Regions from separate parts of the Streptomyces sp. NPDC006296 genome, predicted to be linked through region 1. Evidence: riboswitches for the same ligand, from Rfam matches in the RefSeq annotation. Region 1 holds a riboswitch; each other region holds the start of a gene.
What was found. A riboswitch is a leader RNA that binds a small molecule or an ion and turns the genes downstream of it on or off. The one in region 1 is predicted to bind cobalamin.

Region 2: linked by a shared signal. The riboswitch ahead of ABZ172_RS02765 (ABC transporter substrate-binding protein) and the one ahead of ABZ172_RS11535 (ABC transporter substrate-binding protein) in region 1 are both predicted to bind cobalamin.
Region 3: linked by a shared signal. The riboswitch ahead of ABZ172_RS23845 (cobalamin biosynthesis protein) and the one ahead of ABZ172_RS11535 (ABC transporter substrate-binding protein) in region 1 are both predicted to bind cobalamin.
Region 4: linked by a shared signal. The riboswitch ahead of metE (5-methyltetrahydropteroyltriglutamate--homocysteine S-methyltransferase) and the one ahead of ABZ172_RS11535 (ABC transporter substrate-binding protein) in region 1 are both predicted to bind cobalamin.

What each region holds. Positions count from the first base shown of each region.
Region 1 is NZ_JBEXRT010000012.1:147,974-153,029, forward strand. It holds gene ABZ172_RS11520 (PRC and DUF2382 domain-containing protein) at 1-772, shown strand, start outside; gene ABZ172_RS11525 (ABC transporter ATP-binding protein) at 835-1,680, opposite strand; gene ABZ172_RS11530 (iron chelate uptake ABC transporter family permease subunit) at 1,677-2,762, opposite strand; gene ABZ172_RS11535 (ABC transporter substrate-binding protein) at 2,759-3,805, opposite strand; cobalamin riboswitch at 3,862-4,049, opposite strand; gene ABZ172_RS11540 (hypothetical protein) at 4,134-4,304, opposite strand; gene ABZ172_RS11545 (acyl-CoA dehydrogenase) at 4,301-5,056, opposite strand, start outside.
Region 2 is NZ_JBEXRT010000003.1:38,922-43,977, forward strand. It holds gene ABZ172_RS02760 (ABC transporter permease) at 1-509, opposite strand, end outside; gene ABZ172_RS02765 (ABC transporter substrate-binding protein) at 524-2,053, opposite strand; cobalamin riboswitch at 2,192-2,312, opposite strand; gene ABZ172_RS02770 (class I SAM-dependent methyltransferase) at 2,504-3,292, shown strand; gene ABZ172_RS02775 (cytochrome P450) at 3,474-4,652, shown strand; gene ABZ172_RS02780 (NAD(P)/FAD-dependent oxidoreductase) at 4,949-5,056, opposite strand, start outside.
Region 3 is NZ_JBEXRT010000039.1:11,519-16,574, forward strand. It holds gene ABZ172_RS23835 (putative cobaltochelatase) at 1-223, opposite strand, end outside; gene ABZ172_RS23840 (cobyric acid synthase) at 220-1,845, opposite strand; gene ABZ172_RS23845 (cobalamin biosynthesis protein) at 1,842-2,786, opposite strand; cobalamin riboswitch at 2,915-3,043, opposite strand; gene ABZ172_RS23850 (hypothetical protein) at 3,200-3,421, opposite strand; gene ABZ172_RS23855 (inorganic phosphate transporter) at 3,434-4,684, opposite strand; gene ABZ172_RS23860 (class II aldolase/adducin family protein) at 4,984-5,056, shown strand, end outside.
Region 4 is NZ_JBEXRT010000070.1:11,882-16,937, forward strand. It holds gene ABZ172_RS29340 (epoxide hydrolase family protein) at 1-729, opposite strand, end outside; gene ABZ172_RS29345 (CGNR zinc finger domain-containing protein) at 833-1,408, shown strand; cobalamin riboswitch at 1,478-1,698, shown strand; gene metE (5-methyltetrahydropteroyltriglutamate--homocysteine S-methyltransferase) at 1,857-4,175, shown strand; gene ABZ172_RS29355 (GH92 family glycosyl hydrolase) at 4,241-5,056, opposite strand, start outside.

The DNA of each region.
Region 1 (5,056 bases):
CCTGCACGTCTCGCACGCCAAGGAGAGCGTCAAGGACGCTCCCCGGGTGGACGCGGACGCGCACCTCTCCGTCTCGGAGGAGCAGGAGCTCTACCGGCACTACGGGATGACCAGGAAGGGGACCGCCGAGGCCGGCGCGGGCGGTGACGGACGCACGACGTCCGGGACCGGCACCGCGGCCATGGGTGCGGCAGGCGCGGCCGGCACGGCCCGCTCCGGACGCGCCGAGGAGACCGGCACCACCACGGCCGGCATGGGCACCGCCGGTGCCGGCACGGGCAGGCACCGGGACACGGAGGCCACCGCCGCCTCGCGGCCGCTCGCGGGTGCCGGAGCCGAACGCTCCGCCGCCGGCACCGGCCGGGAGGAGATGGTCAGGTCCGAGGAGCAGCTCCAGGTCGGGACGGAGGAGTACGAGAGCGGGAGGGCCCGCCTGCACAAGTACGTGGTGACGGAGAACGTCACCCGGACCGTGCCGGTCTCCCACGAGGAGGTGCGCGTGGTGCGCGAGCCCCTGCAGCCGGGCGAGCGGGGAGCCGCGCGGAGCGAGCTCGGCGAACAGGACGTCGAGGTCACCCTGCACGCCGAACGAGCCACCGTCCACAAGGAGGCGGTCCCCGTGGAACGGGTCCGCCTCGAGACCAGCAAGGTCACCGAGCAGAAGGAAGTGTCCGCGGAGCTCCGCAAGGAGAAGATCGACTACGCGGACGGCAAGGACACGGGCAGCGACAAGGACATGGGCGGAGAGTACGGCCAGGGACGTCGTCGCTGACCTGACCCCTCACACAGCGGCGACAGGCCGTGCGACACCGGCGAGGGGCGGACCCGGGAGGTTCACGGGCCCGCCCCCTCGTCGTTGCCCCGGTATGCGGGGACGGCCGCTCCGGGCAGGAAGCGCACCGAGGGGCGCCCGCCGGGTCCCTCCGGTGCGACCGACGCGCGCACCCGGTACACGTCGGCGATGAGTTCCTCGGTGATCACCTCCGAGGGCGTCCCGGCGGCCACCACCCGGCCCTCCTTCATGACCGTGACCCGGTCGCAGAACATCGCGGCCAGGTTGAGGTCGTGCAGCGCGAGCACCGCGGTCACGGGGAGCTCGGCGACCAGCGAGAGCAGTTCCAGCTGGTGCTGGATGTCCAGGTGGTTGGTGGGTTCGTCGAGCAGGAGTTCGCGGGGCCGCTGGGCGAGCGCGCGGGCGATCTGGACGCGCTGGCGCTCGCCGCCGGACAGGGTGTGCCAGGACTGCGCGGCGCGCCCCGTGAGCCCGGTGCGCGCCAGGGCCTCGCGCACGGCCTCCTCGTCCTCGGGTCCGGAGGCGGACCAGGCGCGCCGGTGCGGGATGCGGCCGAGCCGTACGACGTCCAGGACGCTCAGGTTGACCTGGGTGACGGCGTGCTGGTCGACGACGGCGACACGGCGGGCCACGGCCCGCCGGCCGGTCTCGGCGAGCGTGCGGCCGTCGAGGGTCACGACTCCGGTGCCGGGGGTGAGCACGCCCGCCATCACCCGCAGCAGCGTGGTCTTGCCGGATCCGTTGGGTCCGAGGAGCCCGACCGTGGCGCCGGGCGGCGGGGCGATGCTCACCCCGTCCAGGAGGAGGCGTCCGCCGGCCTCCCTGCTGACCCGTTCGGCCCGCAGGCCGTCGCCGGGGACGGCCGTCCGCCGCGCGTCGCGGGTCATGCGCTCCTCCGGGTGCGGTGCAGGATCAGGACGAACACGGGCACGCCGATGAGCGAGGTGACCACCCCGACCGGGACCTCCTGGGGGTCGAGGACGGTCCTGGCCAGGGTGTCGACCCAGACCAGGAAGACGGCTCCGGCGAGCGCGGTCACCGGCAGCAGTCTGCGGTGTCCCGCTCCGGTCAGGGCGCGGGCGGCGTGCGGCAGGACGAGGCCGACGAAGCCGATGGCGCCGGCCGAGCTGACGAGGGCGGCGGTCAGCAGCGCGGTCGTGCAGAGCAGCACGATCCGGGTGCGGGCCACGTGCACGCCGAGGGCGGCCGCCGCGTCCTGCCCGAAGGCGAAGGCGTCGAGGGTGCGGGCGTGGCCGAGGCAGATCAGCAGGGTCGCGGCCAGCACGGCCGCGCAGGTCCCCACATCGGTCCAGCCGACCCCGCTCAGCGAGCCGAGCAGCCAGAACAGCACGCCCCGGGTCTGTTCCGCGTCGGCGGCGGTCATCACGACGAACGAGGTGAGCGCGGAGAACAGCTGCATGGCGGCGACCCCGGAGAGCACGACCCGGTCGGTGGATCCGCCGAGGGTGTGGCTGAGCAGCAGCACCAGGGCGAACGAGCACAGCGCCCCGGTGAAGGCGCCGCCCGCGACGGACACCGCTCCCCCGCCGACGCCCAGGACGACGACCACGACCGCCCCGGTGGACGCCCCCGAGGACACGCCGAGGACGAACGGGTCGGCGAGCGGGTTGCGGAGCAGCGACTGCATGACGGTGCCGCACACCGCGAGTCCGGCCCCGCACACCGCGGCGAGCAGGGTGCGGGGCATGCGCAGGTTCCAGATGATGCCGTCGCGGACGGGGGTCAGCCGTCCCTCGCCCAGGCCGAGGTGCGCGGCCACCGCGGACCACACGTCCGGGACCGAGATCCGGGCCGGGCCGATGGTCACGGCGACCGCGACGGACAGGAGCAGCAGGACGATCCCGGCGCCCCACACGAGCCCGTCGCGCAGGAGCCGCGGCGCGGCGGCCGGCGGTGCCGGGGGCGGTGGCCGGAGCGCGGTGTCCGGGGCGGCTTCGGTCCTCGTCACCCCGTCAGTCCGAACGCGCGCAGCCCCGCCGCGACGCGCTCGACGCCTTCCACGGTCCGGACGGTCGGGTTCATGGCCTGACCGCTGAGCAGGATGTAGCGCTTGTGGCGGACGGCGTCCAGGTTCTTCGTGGCGGGGTTGGACTCCAGGAACTCGATCTTCTTCGCGGCGCTCTCCGCCGTCTGGGACTTGCGGGTCAGGTCGCCGATCACCAGGACGTCCGGATCACGGTCGGCGACGGTCTCCCAGTTGATCTGGGGCCATTCCTCGTGCGTGTCGTCGAAGACGTTCTTCGCGCCGAGTTCGCCGGTGATGATCCCGGGGGCGCCGCAGCAGCCCGCCAGATAGGGGGCCTCCGCGTTGGCGAACCAGTAGAGCAGGGTGGTGTCGGAGGCGTCGATGTCCGCGGTCGCCTTCGTGATGCGTTCCCGGAGGCTGTCGATCAGCTTCTCGCCGCGCTCGGGTACGCCGAACACCTTCGCCAGATCGCGCACTTCGCCGTAGACGCCGTCCATGGTCAGGGGCGTGGTGCGGGAGCCGTCGCTGCTGCCGGTGTTGTCCTTGCCCGCGCAGTCGGTGGGAGAGAGGTACGTCGGCACGCCGAGCTCCTCGAACTGCTCGCGGGGCGCCACGCCGCCCTTGCCGAGCGTCGACTCGAACGACGCGCTGACGAAGTCGGGTTCCGCGGCGAGGACCTTCTCGGAGGAGGGCTGGTTCTCGGCGATCCGGGGGACCGTGGCCTCGTCCTTCTCCAGGCCGTTCATCACCGGGTCCGTCCAGTTCGCGGTCCCGGCGAGCCGGCCGCGGAGGCCGAGGGAGAGCAGGATCTCCGTCGACCCCTGGTTGAGGGACACGGCGTGGCGCGGCGCCGCGTCGACGGTCACCGTGCGGCCGCAGTTCCGGAGTGTCACGGGGAAGCCGTCGGCCGAGCCCTTCGGCGCGGCGCCGTCGGACGGGCCGCCGCCCGGGCCGCAGGCGGAGAGGAGCAGAAGTCCCGTGACGAGCAGGGCGGTTCGGCGTGCGGTGCTGGCTATGGGGGGCACAAGGTCCTCGGCGTCTCTGGGCTCATGCGCGGAGCCCGGTACGGAGTTCCGCTCCCGGTGCGGAAGCGGGTGCCAGCAGGTCTTCGGACTCGGGTTCGTCCGGACGGGGCGCCTTCCCGGTGCACCCGAGGGTGTCCCAGTGGCCGTGGCCCCGCCCGTTCCCCTCACCGCTGCGCGTCAGCTCCGGATTCGCACCGGATTCCCTGACTCCCTGGGGAGTGTGACTGGCGCCTGCAAGCTATCACGCGGCGTGTCGCCGGCCTCGGGGGCCGTCGCCGGCCGGGCGGGACCGGTCCTGGCGCCCGGCCGGCGACGGCTGCCGCACGGGTCAGCGCCCGGGGTGAACCGATTCGCCGCCGGCGGTGTGCGGCCGGTGTTCCCGGCGGGCGAGCACAGCCGTCGTCCCCCAGTAGGCCAGCAGGACGGCGCGCAGGCCCAGGATCTCCAGGCGTCCGGCGATCCGGCCGCAGCTCGTGCGCTCCGGGCGCGGGGCGCTCACCGGGCGTCCGCCGCGGCGGAGTTCCAGGGGCCCTCGGGGTCGTCGTAGGCGTCGGCGTAGCCCGGACCGGCGATCGGCCAGTCGGCGAGCAGCGCCTCGGGCAGGGCGAAGGAGTCGGCGAGCCGCGGGGCGTGCGCGGCGACGGCCGCGATCAGTTCCTCGGCCTCGTGGGCCAGCTCCCCGACCTGATCGGCGTTCAGCAGGCCGGCGGCCAGCAGGTCGCCGCTGCTGCGGGCCACCCGTTCGACGGCGAACAGCCGCTCCAGCTCGCCCAGCCGCTGTTTCGCCTCCCCCTCGGGGAGTGCGGCGCGGGCCTCGGCGTAGGCCGCGGCGGCCTCCCGGTGGGCGTAGGCCTCGACCCCGCGCAGGGCCGGGCCCGAGACGGCGTTCCAGCGTCCGAGGGCGTCGGCGTCGGGGGCCCGCGAGGCGCGCTCCCTGGCCCGGACGAACCAGATGTCCTGGACCGAGGCGAGGAGTGCGCCGAGGAAGCGGGGGTCGGAGAGGTCGCCGGTGTACGGGGGCAGGACGTCCGCGCGGCCCGGTTCGGCGGCGAAGAGCATGTCGGCGGCGGCCCGGGCGTAGAGGGCGATGTTGTCGCCCTCCGCGGTGATGGCCCCCTCCACTCCCGTGACGAGTTCGGTCATGCCGTTGTTCTCCAGCAGCGCCTGCGCACCGCAGCGTTCACGGCTCTCGACGATGACCTCGCGCGCACGCCAGGTGATCCAGGCCTTGGCGACGTCGACCAGCGTCCC
Region 2 (5,056 bases), on a different contig from region 1:
ACGGCGTGCAGCGCGAGGGCCGAGGCGTTGAGCACGCGGTCGCCGACGGAGCCCTCCCGCAGCCCCGTCAGGACGCCCAGCGCGAGCGCGAGGGGGACGAGGATCGCCAGCGCCGCGCCCGCCAGGACCGCGGTCGCGGCGAACCGGCCGGCGATCTCGTCGGTGACGGGCAGGCCGGTGACCGAGGACGTCCCCAGGTCCGCCCGGCCCACGTCGGTGACCCAGTGCACGAAGCGGGTCCCGACGGGTTCGTCCAGCCCGAGGTCGGCACGGGCCAGGCGCTGCTGTTCGGGGGTCCCCTGCTCCCCGAGGACGGCGTCCACGCTGTCCCCCGGCAGCAGTGAGGTCAGCGTGAACACCGCGACCAGGACGAAGGCCGTCTGGAGCAGTGCCGTCGCGATCCTGATCAGCGCGTACCGGGCGGTCCCCGGGAGCCGCCGCGTCGGCGCGGGCCGCGAGGGCGGGTCGACGACCGGCTTCCCTCGCCACCGGTCTTCGTGCGGAGTCACCTGCGAGGGGCCCGTCAGCTCAGCCGGACCCGGTCGAACCGGGCCCAGTCGCAGGAGTTGGGCGGAGCGGCCCGGAGGCCGGTGACGGTGTCGCGGTGGCCGATGTTCCAGTCGCTGAAGGCCCATACGAGCTGGCCGTCGCGGTCCCGGGCGCGGCGCTGGGCGCGGTCCAGGAGTTCGAGGCGTGTCTTCTCGTCACGGGTGGCGGTGGCCTGGGCGAGCAGGCGGTCGAAGGCGGCGTCCTCGTATCCCGTGAGGTTGTTGGCGGCTCCGCCACGCAGCCGGGACCGCAGGTGGGTGACGATGGGCAAGGTGGCTGTGCGGCTGTGGAGGGCGACGCCCTTGGTCTTCACCTCACCGAAGTAGGTGGCGGCCGAACGCACGTGCGGGGCGACCTTCAGGCCGATGTCGTTCAGCTGGTCGGCGATGAGGGTGGAGGCGTTGCTCCAGGTGGGGTCGGCGTCGCTGGTCTCCAGCGCGACGGCGAGCCCGCCCGCCCCCGCCGCCTCGACCAGGGACCGGGCCCGGTCGACATCGCGTTCCCGGGCGGGCAGGCCGTCGGGGTAGGCGCGCAGCCCCATCCCGAAGAGGTCGCTGCCCGGGGTGCCGTGTCCGGAGAGAGCGACCTCGACGAGGCGGTCCCGGTCGAGCCCGAGCGTGAACGCCTGCACAAGCCGGGCGTCGTCGAACGGGGCGCGGGACAGCCGCAGCAGGATCGCCTGCATCGTGCTGAGCCTGCTGCGCAGCACGGCGAGCCCGTCACGGCCGGCCACCCGGCTCGCGGAGGCCGCGGTGAGATCGTGGGCGTAGTGCACCTGGCCGGACAACAGGGCGTTGAGCCGGGCCCGTTCGTCGTTGACGGGCACGAACTCCAGTTCCTCGATCCGCGGGCCGCCGTCCCAGTGGTCGGCCCAGGCGCTGAACAGGGCGTTGCCGCCCGGCTCGAACGAGCGGTACCGGAAGGGGCCGGAGCCGACGGGGGCGCCGAAGTCCTCGGTGCCCTTCGGGACTATCTCGGTGCCGGGGGCTCCGAGGGCCGCGGGGAACTCGAAGTCGGGTTCCCGGAGGACCAGGGTGAGGTCGCGTCCCTTCGCCGCGCTCGCCCCGAAGTCGACGCCGGAGAAGAGCTGCTGGGCGGCGGCGCCGGTGGCGGGGTCGGCGATGCGGCGGTAGTTCCACAGGACGTCCGCCGCGGTGACCCGACCGCCGTCGTGGAAGCGGGCGTCGGAGCGGAGCCGCACGGTCCACCGGCTGCCGGACCGGTCGCTCTCCCAGCTCTCGGCGAGCCGGGCCTGCACGGACATGTCATCCGTGTACGTCAGCACGCTGTCGTACAGCGCCTTGGCACGGGCCTGGTCGACGAAGAGCGGGGCCCGGTGCGGGTCGAGGGTCTCCTGCGATCCGCCCGCGCTGAAGGCGGCCCGCAGCCGGCGGGTGTCCGACGGTCCGTCACCGCCGCCGGAGGAGCAGCCCGCGAGGACGGCGCCGGCGCCGAGGCCGCCCGCCGCGGTGAGCAGACGGCGGCGCGCGAAGGAGGATGTCATGGTGTGCGGGACCTTCCCCTGGTCGCCGGACGTGGCCCAGGGCCGGTCGGCGCGCCGGCCGTACGCCGGTCCGCGACGTACATGACGAGCCTCCTCCTGGGGAGTCCACGCCCCGGACGGTCGGTGAGAGCGACGGGCCAGTCTCCTGGCTGCCGGATCGGCACTCACCCCGCCTTCCGGCCGGACGGCCGTGGCGTGTGGGGTTCGCTCCCCGGTCACAGTGGCGGGACCGCGCCGGACTCGCACCGGCTTCCTGGTTCCCGTCGCTCCTGTGTACGCCGCGCATTATGCCCGACGGCGGTGCCGCCCGGGTGGCCAACTGCACACTCGGCCCTCTTGCGCATACCTTGCACCTACTTGTTCGATGCGTAGCCCATGGTTCTGGGCGATCGTCCGAAGGAGACCCGCGAACCAGCCCCGTCCGGATTCGGCGAAAGGAACCCCTCCCCCATGACCACCAGCGCCTCGGGCACGACCGACTGGCAGCACTGGCAGACGAGTTGGGATCGACAGCAGGAGTGGTACATGCCGGACCGGGAGGAGCGGTTCCGCGTCATGACCGACGCCGTCGAGGCGGTCGCGGGCCGCACCCCGCTCGTTCTCGACCTCGCCTGCGGCACCGGCAGCATCTCCGACCGGGTGTTGCGCGCACTCCCGGGAGCGCGCACCGTGTGCGTCGACATCGACCCGGCTCTGCTGGCCATCGCCCGCGGGCACTTCGCCGGTGACGAGCGCGTCGCCTTCGCCGAGGCCGATCTCACCGACCCCGACTGGACCGCACGCCTCCCCCACGGGTCGTTCGACGCCGTGGTGACCGCCACCGCCCTGCACTGGCTGGACACCGAACCCCTGCGCCGCCTCTACGGCACTCTCGCCGGACTCCTGCGGGACGGCGGCGTGTTCCTCAACGCGGACCACATGGACGACGCGTCGGCGCCACGCCTCAACGCCGCTCTGGGCACCCTGCTGACCCGGCGGCAGGAACGGCAGCGGAGCGAGGGCGCCCTCGACTGGGCCGACTGGTGGAGCCGGGTGGCCGACGACCCCACTCTCGCCGCGCATGCGTCGCGCCGCTTCGCCCTGCTGGGCGACCCGCGCGAGCGCCGGCCCTCGCCGGTGGAGCGCGACCGCCCCACGGCCACCGACTGGCACCTCACCACTCTGCGGGAACAGGGCTTCACCGAGGCACGGCAGATCTGGTGCTCGGCGGGCGACGCGCTGGTGGCGGCGCTGCGCTGAACAGCCGTCCCGCACAGGGAGGGAGCGACGAGGACGGGCCGCCCCGCCGAGGCCGGAGACGGCCCTGCGGAGGGCTTGCAGTCGGCCACGGAGCGGCCTCTCCCGGTCACTCGTGCCTGCGTCGTCCGTGTCGGGCGTGTCGGAGACGACGCCCGACACGGACGGACCGGAGCCTGGGAGCATGACCGACCCGACGCAGGATCCCCGCTTCCTCCAGGACCCGTATCCGACGTACGCGGCCATGCGGTCCGCCTGTCCGGTGCAGTCCGTGGCCACAGGCTCCGGTGGGCGTACCGGCTACCTGGTCACCGGCTACGCGGAAGCCCGGGAAGCCCTCGCCCACCCCGGGCTCTCGAAGGACACCGGGGTGTTCTTCAGCGGCAAGGAGTCACCGCGTCGGCTGCATCCCGCGGTGGCGCACACCATGCTGGCCGCCGATCCGCCCCGGCACACTCGGCTGCGCAGGCTGGTGACCGCGGCGTTCACGACCGGAGCCGTCACGGAGCTCCGTCCCTTCATCGCCCGGGTCACCGGGGAGCTGCTGGACCGGTGGCCCGTCGGTGAGCGGTTGGACTTCATGGACGCCCTCGCGGTTCCCCTGCCGGTCCTCGTGATCTGTGAGCTGCTCGGAGTGCCGGAGGACCACCGCTCCGATGTCCGGCGCTGGTCCGGCGAGTTGTTCGCGTCGGGGAGGCCCGGCCTCGCCGACGCGGCCTCGCATGCGCTGGCCGGCCACATGACGCGTCTCATCGCCGCCAAGCGCCTGTCCCCCGGTCACTCTCTGCTCGACCGGCTCGTCGCGGCCCGGGACGGAGACGATCGTCTGAGCGAGGAAGAACTCGTCTCTTTCGCGGTGCTGCTGTTCGTGGCCGGGCACGAGACCACCACCGGCCTCCTCGGTAACGCCCTCCTGGCGCTGCTCCGGCAGCCGGCACAGCTGGACCGCCTCCGGAGGAACGCGGACGAGGTCCCCGCCGCGCTGGACGAGTTGCTGCGCTTCGACTCCCCCGTCAGCACGGCCACCTTCCGGTTCACCACGGAGGCCGTCACACTCGGTGCCACCGAGATCCCGGCCGGCGTCCCCGTGCTGGTCGCGCTGGGAGCCGCCAACCGCGATCCGGAGCGGTTCCCCTCTCCTGACGTGCTCGACCTGGACCGGGACGCCGCCGCTCATCTCAGCTTCGGCCACGGCATCCACCGCTGTGTGGGCGCTCCTCTCGCCCGGGCCGAGGCGGAGATCGCCCTGCGAGCGGTCCTGACCCGGTTCCCCGGGATCCGCCTCGCGGCACCGCCCGAGGGGCTGGAGCGGCGGCACACCCGGCTCGTCCGCGGACTCGCGGCGCTTCCCGTCCTCGTATGAGGGCCGTCCGGTCGAGCGGTCGACCGGAGCCCGTGGGCCGGTCGGGGGCGGCGCTCACCCGGCGGACCGGTGACCGCCGCCTCCGTCCCCGCCGGGTGGCGACCACGCCGGGGCTGCCCGGGGTGACGGACACCGGGCGCGCGCCCGCCGCCGCGCCGGCCACCGGTCCGCTCGGCCCCGGTGACCGCGCCGCTCCCCGCAGCGCGGGACCGGACCGGCCGGCCCGATCCCGGCGGCCCCGGACCGGCCGGCCGCCGGGGGCCCAGGGGACGGTCCCGGCCCTTCGCCGTCGGTGCTCAGCCGCGGTAGGCCTCCAGCAGCCTCAGCCAGATCTCACTGATCGTCGGGTAGGCCGGGACCGCGTGCCAGAGGCGTTCGAGGGGGACCTCCCCGGCGACGGCGAT
Region 3 (5,056 bases), on a different contig from region 1:
ACGCCGGATCGGGCGCGCCCGGGTCGCACGAGAAGCGGCACCCCGCCACGGTCTCCACCTCGGGCATCAGGGCGGCCAGCGCCCGTACGGCGGTGGATTTCGCGGTGCCCTTCTCGCCCCGGACCAGGACCCCGCCCACGGCCGGGCTGACGGCGTTGAGCAGCAGCCCGAGCCGGAGATCGTCCTGCCCGACGAGGGCGGTGAAGGGATACGGCGTACTCACGGAGCCTCCTGTGTGGCGATGACATCTGCACGGTCGGGTCCGGACGCGGCGGCGTCCGGCGGCGGGGGCGGACTGTCCGGCCCCGCCGCCCCGGCGACGGGAGCCGGCGCGGGGACGGGCGGCGCGCCCGGCGGGAGGAACGGGAGCCCCTCCGGCGCGCCGGTCTCGATGAGCCGCCACAGCGCGTCCGTGTCGGCGTGTTCCTCGATCAGGTCCCCCAGCCGGTCCAGCTGCTCCTCCCGCAGCGCCCCGAAGCTCGTGTCCGGCGCCGCCGTGAACCGCCGGCCCGCGGCCCGCGCCACCTCGGCCAGGAAGGCACGCCGGAAGGAGTCGCTCTCCAGCGAACCGTGCCAGTGCGTCCCCCACACCGCGCCCACCCGGCATCCGTCCAGGAACGGCTCGCCGCCGCCCACCTCGGCGACCCCGTGATGGATCTCGTAGCCCTCCACCGGCTCCCCGAGCGCCGTCCCGGCCGGCCGGGCCAGGACCTTCTCCCGGCCGAATCGGACCCGCACCGGCAACAGCCCGAGCCCCTCGACGAGGCCGACCCGCGACTCCACGTCGTCCTCGATGCGCTCACCGAGCACCTGGAACCCGCCGCAGATCCCGAGCACCGGCCGCCCCTCGGCGGCCCGCCGCAGCAGGGCGTCGGCCAGACCGCGCTCCCGGAGCCACGCCAGGGCCTTCACGGTGCCGCGGGTGCCCGGCACGATCACCAGGTCCGCGTCGGCGAGCTCCTCCGCCCGGTCCACGAACCGCACCACCACGCCCGGCTCGGCCGCCAGCGCGTCCACGTCGGTGAAGTTCGACATCAGCGGCACGGCGCACACCGCGATGCGCAGCACTTCCTCGCCGTGCGGCGGCGCGACGACCGACTCCCGCACGGTGCCGCGCATCGAGACCCGCAGCCCGTCCTCCTCGTCGATGCCCAGGCCGTGGGCGTACGGCAGCACCCCGTAGGTCCGCCGGCCCGTGAGCCCCAGCAGCATGTCGAGCCCCGGCTCCAGCAGCGACACGTCGCCGCGGAACTTGTTGACGAGGTAGCCGGCGATCAGCGACTGGTCCTCCGGGCCCAGCAGCGCCGTCGTCCCGAAGAACGAGGCGAACACGCCGCCCCGGTCGATGTCGCCGACCACCAGCACCGGGAAGCGCGCGGCCCGCGCGACGCCCATGTTCACGATGTCCGTACGCCGCAGATTGATCTCGGCCGGACTGCCCGCCCCCTCGCAGATCACCGCGTCATGACTGCCCCGCAACTGCTCCAGACAGTCCGTCACCGTCCCCAGCAGCGCCTCCTGCCGCCCCCCGTGGTAGCCGCGCGCACTCATCTCGCCGACCGGCTTCCCCATCAGGACGACCTGGCTGGAGCGGTCCCCGCCGGGCTTGAGCAGCACCGGGTTCATCAGCGCCGACGGCTCCACCCCGGCGGCCTGCGCCTGCATCGCCTGGGCCCGCCCGATCTCCGCCCCCTCCCGGGTGACGAAGGAGTTCAGCGACATGTTCTGCGCCTTGAACGGCGCGACCTTCACCCCCCGGCGCACCAGCCACCGGCAGATGCCCGCCGTGACGACGCTCTTGCCCGCGTCCGAAGTGGTGCCCGCGACCAGCAGCCCGCCGCTCATGTGGCCCTCCGTCCCCTGGCCGGCCGCACCGCCGCACACACGACGAGGGCCAGCACACTCACCCGGCGCGACAGCCGCACCGCTCGTTCGATGTCCCCGACCCGCACGTCCCGGCCGGCCTCCGCGTTCAGCACCGGCCGGTGCTCCACCCGTCCGCCGTAGGCGAGGGTGCCGCCGAGCCGCACACCGAGCGCCCCCGCGAACGCGGCCTCCACCGGGCCCGCGTTGGGGCTGGGATGCCGTCCCGCGTCGGCCCGCCAGGCGCGGACCGCCTCGCGCGGACGTCCTCCGGCGGCCACGGCCAGCGCGGCGGTGAGCCGGGCCCCCGGCCAGCCGGCCAGGTCGTCGAGGCGGGCCGACGCCCAGCCGTAGCGCCGGTGCCGGGGCGACCGGTGCCCGACCATCGCGTCCAGCGTGTTGACGGCCCGGAAGCCGATCAGTCCGGGCACCCCGCCGATCGCCCCCCACACCAGGGCCCCCACGACGGCGTCCGAGGTGTTCTCGGCGACGGACTCCACCACCGCCCGGGCGATGCCGGGCCCGTCCAGCGCCTGCGGGTCGCGGCCGCACAGGTGCGGCAGCCGCTCCCGGGCCGACCCGAGGTCCCCGGCGGCCAGGGCCGCGCCGACGGCACGCGCCTCGCGGCCCAGCGAGGTGCCGCCGACGACGGACCAGGTGGCGGCCGCGGTCAGCGCCACGGCCGCGGCGGGACGGTCGCGGACGGCGCGGGCGGCCAGCGCGGCGGCGGCCGTGGCGCCCCCGGCGCAGACGAGGGTGTGCAGGGCGCCCCAGCCGCGGTGGTCGTGCCAGAGCAGGCGCTCGGTCTCCGCCGCGGCACGCCCGAAGGCGGCGACCGGATGGCCCCGCCGGGGGTCGCCGAACACCAGGTCGCCGATCAGGCCGGCGGCGGCACCGTACGTGAAGACGCGGTCGGCTCGCACCGGTCAGCCGGCCGTCGCGCCTCGACGGGCCTGCTCGGAGGGTGGTTCGGTGACCGACGCGGGGCAGCCCGGCATGGCGTATGTCCTCACTCAGGGTCCGCGCCCTGGTTCGACGTGACCGGCGACGAGAGTCTCCTGGCTCCCCGGATCCGCAGTTCCCCCGGTCTTCCAGTCCGCGTGCGGACCGTGACTTCCGTGTGGAGGCTGCTCCCCGGTGACAGTGGCGGGACCGCGCCGGATTCGCACCGGCTTCCTCTCCTGTCGCCGTAAACGGCTCCGGCAGTCCACCACGCCCCATGAACGCCCGTCAACCTGCCGTTGACCTGCGGGGCTTCCGTGTGCTCCGACGCACATCGGGCCGGACACACGAGGGTGTGTCCGGCCCGAGCACGTCGTACCGCCCGCTCGGCGGGTCAGGCGACGATCAGATAGATCCCGTACGCGACCGCCGCCGCGCACAGCGCGAAGCAGGCGTACGCGCCGGTGCGCGCCAGCACGCCGCCCCCGCCGCCCTGCGCTCCCGGGGTCTGCCTGGCGAGGCCGGTGATGCCGAGGGTGAAGAGGCCGACCAGCGCGACGGTGATCACGAGGCTGACGCCGAAGACGGACGCGAGAGCTGCCCAGTCGATGTTCATGCGGATCTGTCCTTACACCGTGGCCGGGCGGTCGACCGGGGTCTCGGCCGCCGGGGCGTGGATGGTGGTCTTGAGGCCCGCGACACCCACACCGGCCGGCGGCGGGCTGACGGCCGCGATGGCGGTGGTGACGACGCCCGCGGGCTCGCCCTCGGCCGCGTTGACATTGGTGTGGTCGACCGGCTTGCGGCGCGACAGCAGCCAGATGGCGCCGGAACCGGCGACGAGCAGCACGGCGACCACCGCGACGCCCCAGGGGCCCTGCTTGGTCAGGAACTCGGCACCCGCGCCGACCAGTCCGGCGGCCGGCAGCGTCAGACCCCAGGCGACGAACATCCGGGTGGCGGTCGACCAGCGGACCACGCCCCCCGCGCGCCCGAGGCCCGCGCCCATGACGGCACCCGAGCAGGACTGGGTGGTGGAGAGGGAGAAACCGAGGTGCGAGGAGGCCAGGATGACCGTCGCCGCGCTCGTCTGGGCCGCGAAGCCCTGCGGCGGGCGCAGGTCGGTGAGGCCGCTGCCCATCGTGCGGATGATGCGCCAGCCGCCGAGGTAGGTGCCCAGCGCGATGGCGATGCCCGCGGAGGCGATCACCCAGACCGGCGGGTTCGACCCGGGGGCGAGGACACCGCCGGTGACCAGGGCCAGGGTGATGATCCCCATGGTCTTCTGCGCGTCGTTGGTGCCGTGGGCGAGCGAGACCAGGCCGGCCGAGGCGATCTGGCCGGCGCGGTACCCCTTGGCCGTCGACGCCAGCTGGGCCTCGTCGGTGATCTTCCGGTTGAGGCGGTACGTCAGCTTCGTGGCCAGAAGCGCGGCGACACCGGCCACCAGGGGCGCGGCGATCGCGGGCAGCAGGACCTTGGTGACGACGGTCCCGCCGTTGATGGAGGACCAGCCGGCCGACATCACCGCGGCGCCGATGAGCCCGCCGAAGAGTGCGTGGGAGGAACTGGAGGGGAGGCCGACCAGCCAGGTCAGCAGGTTCCACAGGATGGCACCGACCAGCGCGGCGAAGATGACCTCGGTTCTGAGGCCGTCCTCATTGACGATCCCGCCGGAGATCGTCTTGGCGACCTCCACCGAGAGGAACGCGCCGACGAGGTTGAGGACGGCGGACATGGCCACCGCTGTCTTGGGCTTGAGGGCGCCGGTCGAGATGGTGGTCGCCATCGCGTTGGCGGTGTCGTGGAAACCGTTCGTGAAATCGAACACGAGAGCTGTCACGACCACAATCGCAAGCAGCAGCGTGATGTGTTCCATTTACCCAGGCAATCGTTCGACGTCATTGGCACGGGGAACGTAAGCAACCTGGGTGAACGGAAGATGAACTGGGCAGGGCGACCCGGTGACCCCAAGCGCGTAACCGGGTTCCGCTTGTGTGCGCGGTGAGGGGGCCGGACTCCCGCGGCCGGTGCGGGGCCCGGCCGGCGCCCGGTGCGGACCCTCCGCGCCGCGCCCGGTGCGCCCGGTCCGCGAGACGTCGGTCACGTCCGCCGCGGTCACGCACCAGCCGTGTCCCGTCCCCCCGGGGACGACGGGACAGCCCTTAGGATCCCCGCATGGACGAGCGGGACGAGCGGGGACCGGACGCGGTCGGGCGGGCGTGGGACGGTGTCGTCGCGGCGGCCCGGC
Region 4 (5,056 bases), on a different contig from region 1:
GTACGCCGCGCGGTGGTGCCAGAAGTCCCGGGTCTCCTCGGCCCATCCGCGCTCGGCCGCCGTCAGTCCGTCCGTCGTCAGCCCCGGAGGCGCCTCGGCGAACGTGGTGTGGACACCGAGGACGTGCGCGGGGAACCGGCCGCCGAGGACCGTCGTGATGTTGCCTCCCCAGTCACCGCCGTGGGCCAGGAACCTGCGGTGGCCGAGCCGCCCCATCAGCTCCACCCACGCGGCCGCGATCTTCTCGGTCCCCCACCCGGTGGTGGCCGGCCTGTCGCTGTGACCGAAGCCCGGCAGCGAGGGAACCACCACGTGGAACGCGGGCGCGGCCGCGTCCGCCGGATCCGCCAGCTCGTCCACCACGTCGACGAACTCGGCCACGCTCCCCGGCCAGCCGTGCGTCAGGACCAGCGGGGTGGCGTCCGCGCGCGCGGACCGGCGGTGCAGGAAGTGGATCCCGAGACCGTCGATCACCGTCCGGAACTGGCCGATGCGGTGCAGGCGGTCCTCGAACGACCGCCAGTCGTAGTCGGTGCGCCAGTGGTCCACGACCCGGACGAGGTCGGCGAGGGGGACGCCCTGCCCCCATCGGCCGGGGCCGGGCGCGGCGCCCCGGACCGTCTCGGCCTCCGGGAGGCGCGCCGCGGCCAGTCGCGCGCGCAGGTCGTCGAGTTCGGCGTCGGTCGCACGGGGTTCGTACGGGTGCACGTCGGCGGTCGGACGGGGCACGGGACCTCCTGGCCGTCGGGGAACCGGGACCGGGGTGTCGAGAACCGGCATTGACGGTTCTAGCAGTCTCCCGAGTCACGTCGCAACCGGCTAAGGTGGTTCCATGTCCGCCGCGTCCCCCGACTTCCGCCTCGGCGCCGTGCTGGCGACCAGCTTCACGGGGACGCTGTCGGAGCGTCACGGCACCCCGGTGGAGCGCATCCCCACACCGCAACGGCTCGTCGACTGGCTGGCGGTGAGCGGCCTCGCCGTGGACTCCTGCACCCCCGCCCAGCTCGACCTCGCACGGGAACTGAGGGAGGCCGTGCACGCCGTCGCGACGGCGGCCGCCGTCCAGGAGGTGCTGCCCGCCTCCGCCGTCCGCGTCATCAACGACCGCAGTGCCCGGGGCCGCGCCGCGGCGGTCCTGACGCCGGGGGGTGAGCGGCGCTGGCTGCTCGGCCCGTCCACCGGCGTCGAGGACGCCCTCGGTGTGATCGCCGCCGACGCGGTCGGCGTCGTCGCGGGCGAACGGGACGGGAGGCTGGCCCTCTGCGCGTCGCCGACCTGCCGGGCCGCCTTCTTCGACATCAGCCGGAGCCGCACCCGCAGATGGTGCGACATGAACACGTGCGGGAACCGTCAGAAGAAGGCCCGCTTCCACGCCGGCCGGCGCGGGAACCCGACAGCGGCGGAGTGACCGGGCACGCGGCCGGCGCTCCGCCGTCCGCGTGGCCGGATCGGACCCGGCGCACCCCCCGGCGGCCCTATGCTGGTGCGTGCAGCTGGTTCGCCCCGTCCGCCAGGCGGGATGCGTCGCAAGAGGGAACCCGGTGGGAATCCGGGACTGCCCCGCAGCGGTGAGCGGGAACGACCGCCGTCATACGCACTGGGTCCGACGAACCGGACCTGGGAAGCGACGGCCACTAGGTGTCCTCTTCGAGGGTGCGCCCGCGAGTCCGAAGACCTGCCACCTGCCCGCGCGCGGACCGACCGTGTGCGGACATCCCGGTGACCTCGTGGGCGGGTCGGCGTACATACCAGGCGGATGCCAGCGTCGTACGGCGCCCTCCGCCCGGTACGTCATCCCTTCGCGCCCTCGTCCCGTCCCCGGGATCTCAGGGATTCATCTCGCGAAGGAGATCTCCGTGACCACCGAGCACGCGACCGCGGCAGCGCGGTCCACTGTGTACGGCTACCCCCGGCAGGGACGGAACCGGGAACTGAAGAAGGCCGTCGAGGGCTACTGGAAGGGCCGGGTCACCGCCGACGCCCTGCACGCCACCGGTGCCGGACTGCGCCGCGACAACTGGCGGCAGCTGAGCGGCGCCGGGATCGGCGAGGTGCCGACCGGCGACTTCTCCTACTACGACCACGTGCTGGACACCAGCGTCATGGTGGGCGCCGTCCCGGAGCGCCACCGGGAGGCGGTCGCCGCCGATCCGCTCGACGGCTACTTCGCGATGGCGCGCGGCACCCAGGACGCCGCTCCGCTGGAGATGACGAAGTGGTTCGACACCAACTACCACTACCTGGTCCCGGAGCTGGGACCGGACACCGTCTTCACGGCGGACTCCGCGAAGCAGGTCGCCGAGCTCCGGGAGGCCGCCGCCCTGGGGCTCGCCGCCCGGCCCGTGCTCCTCGGCCCGGTGACCTATCTGCTCCTCGCCAAGGCCGCCCCCGGGGTCGCCGCGGACTTCGATCCGCTCACGCTCCTGGACCGGCTGCTGCCGGTGTACGCCGAGGTCTTGGCCGATCTGCGCGCGGCCGGGGCCGAGTGGGTCCAGCTAGACGAGCCGGCGCTCGTCCAGGACCGCACTCCCGCCGAACTGGACGCCACCCGGCGCGGCTACCGCGACCTCGGCGCCCTCACCGACCGCCCCCGCCTGCTCGTCGCCACCTACTTCGGCCGCCTCGGTGAGGCCCTGCCCGTCCTGGCCGAGGCGCCGGTGGAGGGACTGGCGATCGACTTCACGGAGACCGGCGCCGCGAACCTGGAGGCCCTGGCGGCCGTCGGCGGGCTGCCCGGCAGGCGGCTGGTCGCCGGGGTCGTCAACGGCCGCAACGTCTGGATCAACGACCACGAGAAGGCGCTGGCGACGCTGGCCACCCTGCTCGGACTCGCCGACCGGGTCGACGTGGCCGCCTCCTGCTCCCTGCTGCACGTGCCGCTGGACGCCGCCGCCGAGCGGGACATCGATCCCGAGATCCTCCGCTGGCTCGCCTTCGCCCGGCAGAAGACCGGGGAGATCGTCACGCTGGCCCGGGCGCTCGCCGAGGGCACCGACGCCGTCGCCGCGGAGCTGGCCGCCAACCAGGCGGACCTCGCCTCCCGCGCCGACTCCCCGGTCACCTACGACCCGCTCGTGCAGAGCAGGGCGGACGCCGTCACCGCCGCCGACGCCCGCCGCTCGCACGCGTACGGAGAACGCGCCGCGGCCCAACGCGCCCGCCTCGGGCTGCCGCTGCTGCCGACCACCACCATCGGCTCCTTCCCGCAGACCGGCGAACTGCGCACCGCCCGCGCCGGGCTGCGCTCCGGACGGCTCGGTGCGGCCGCGTACGAGGAACGGATCGAGGCGGAGATCGCCGAGGTGGTCTCCTTCCAGGAGAAGGCCGGCCTCGACGTCCTCGTGCACGGCGAGGCCGAACGCAACGACATGGTGCAGTACTTCGCGGAGCAGCTGTCGGGGTACCTCGCCACGCGGCACGGGTGGGTGCAGTCCTACGGCACCCGGTACGTGCGTCCGCCGGTGCTGGCCGGCGACATCTCCCGTCCGGACCCGATGACGGTGCGCTGGACCTCGTACGCCCGGTCGCTGACCGGCCGCCCGGTCAAGGGCATGCTCACCGGCCCGGTCACCATGCTCGCCTGGTCCTTCGTCCGTGACGACCAGCCGCTCGGCGACACCGCGCGGCAGGTCGCCCTCGCCCTGCGGGACGAGGTGCGGGACCTGGAGGAGGCAGGCACCCCGGTCATCCAGGTGGACGAGCCGGCCCTGCGCGAGACGCTGCCGCTGCGCGCCGCCGACCACCCGGCCTATCTGGCCTGGGCGACCGAGGCGTTCCGGCTCACCACGAGCGGGGTGCGGCCGGACACGCAGATCCACACCCACATGTGCTACGCCGAGTTCGGGGACGTCGTCCGGGCGATCGACGACCTCGACGCCGACGTGATCAGCCTGGAGGCCGCCCGGTCCCACCTGCAGGTGGCCCGCGAACTGGCGGACCACGGCTACCCGCGCGCGGCGGGACCCGGCGTGTACGACATCCACTCGCCCCGCGTCCCGGGCGTCGAGGAGACCGCCGCACTGCTCCGCAGGGCCCTGGAGTCGATCCCCGCCGAGCGCCTGTGGGCCAACCCGGACTGCGGGCTCAAGACCCGGGGCTGGGCGGAGACCCGCGCCTCGCTGGAGAACCTGGTGGCCGCGGCCCGCGTCGTCCGCGACGAGCTGTCGGCGACCTGACGGGTGCGGACCCGCCCTCTCGGCCGAGGGGGCGGGTCCGGTGCGCGGCAGGGTCGTTCAGCGGGTCACCGCAGGGCCGGCGGGGCGGCGTCCGCGGAGGTGCCCCATCCCGAGGGTGCCGTGCCGACCTCGAAGGACAGGTCCCCGGTGCGGCGGATGTCCTCGGTGGTCAGGTACGTCTTCGCCCAGTCCGTCCCGTCGGTGCGCGCGGACGTGATGTAGCGCGCCGTGTCGGAGGTGCCGGGCGCCTTCACGGTCAGGCCGCCCCTGGGGTAGTACCGCCGGTCGAGGGTGAGGTCCACCCGCTCGAACACGGGCGTCGACAGGCCCCAGGTGTCGGTCCCCGGCTGGACCGGGAAGATCCCGATCGAGGAGAGGACGTTCCAGGCGGACATCGTCCCGAGGTCGTCGTTGCCGGTCATGCCCGTCGGGGTGTCCGTGAAGAGGGTGAGCGCGGCGTGGACCACGTCCGTCGTCTTCCAGGGCTGACCGGTGGAGAGGTAGGTGTAGGGGGCGATCAGGTCGGGCTCGTTCTGCGGGTTGTACTTGTCCGCGTTGTAGTAGTCGTACGGACCGTTCACCCACACCTCGCGGGCGGTCTTCGCGGGGTCCTGCAGCAGCTGCTCGTGGGCGAAGAACGAGTCGAGGCGTTCGTTCGCCGCGTCGGTCCCCCCGATCAGGGAGACCATGCCGGGCAGGTCCTGGGGGACGAGCCACTGGTACTGCCAGGACGTGCCCTCGTGGAAGCCCTCGCTCTGCGCGGGGTCGACGGGTCCGGTGAAGTCGCCGTTCGCGTCCCGGGCGCGGAAGAAGCCGGTCGAACGATCGAAGATCTTCCGGTAGTTCTGGGCCCGCTCGGTGTAGCGCGCGGCGTCCTCGCG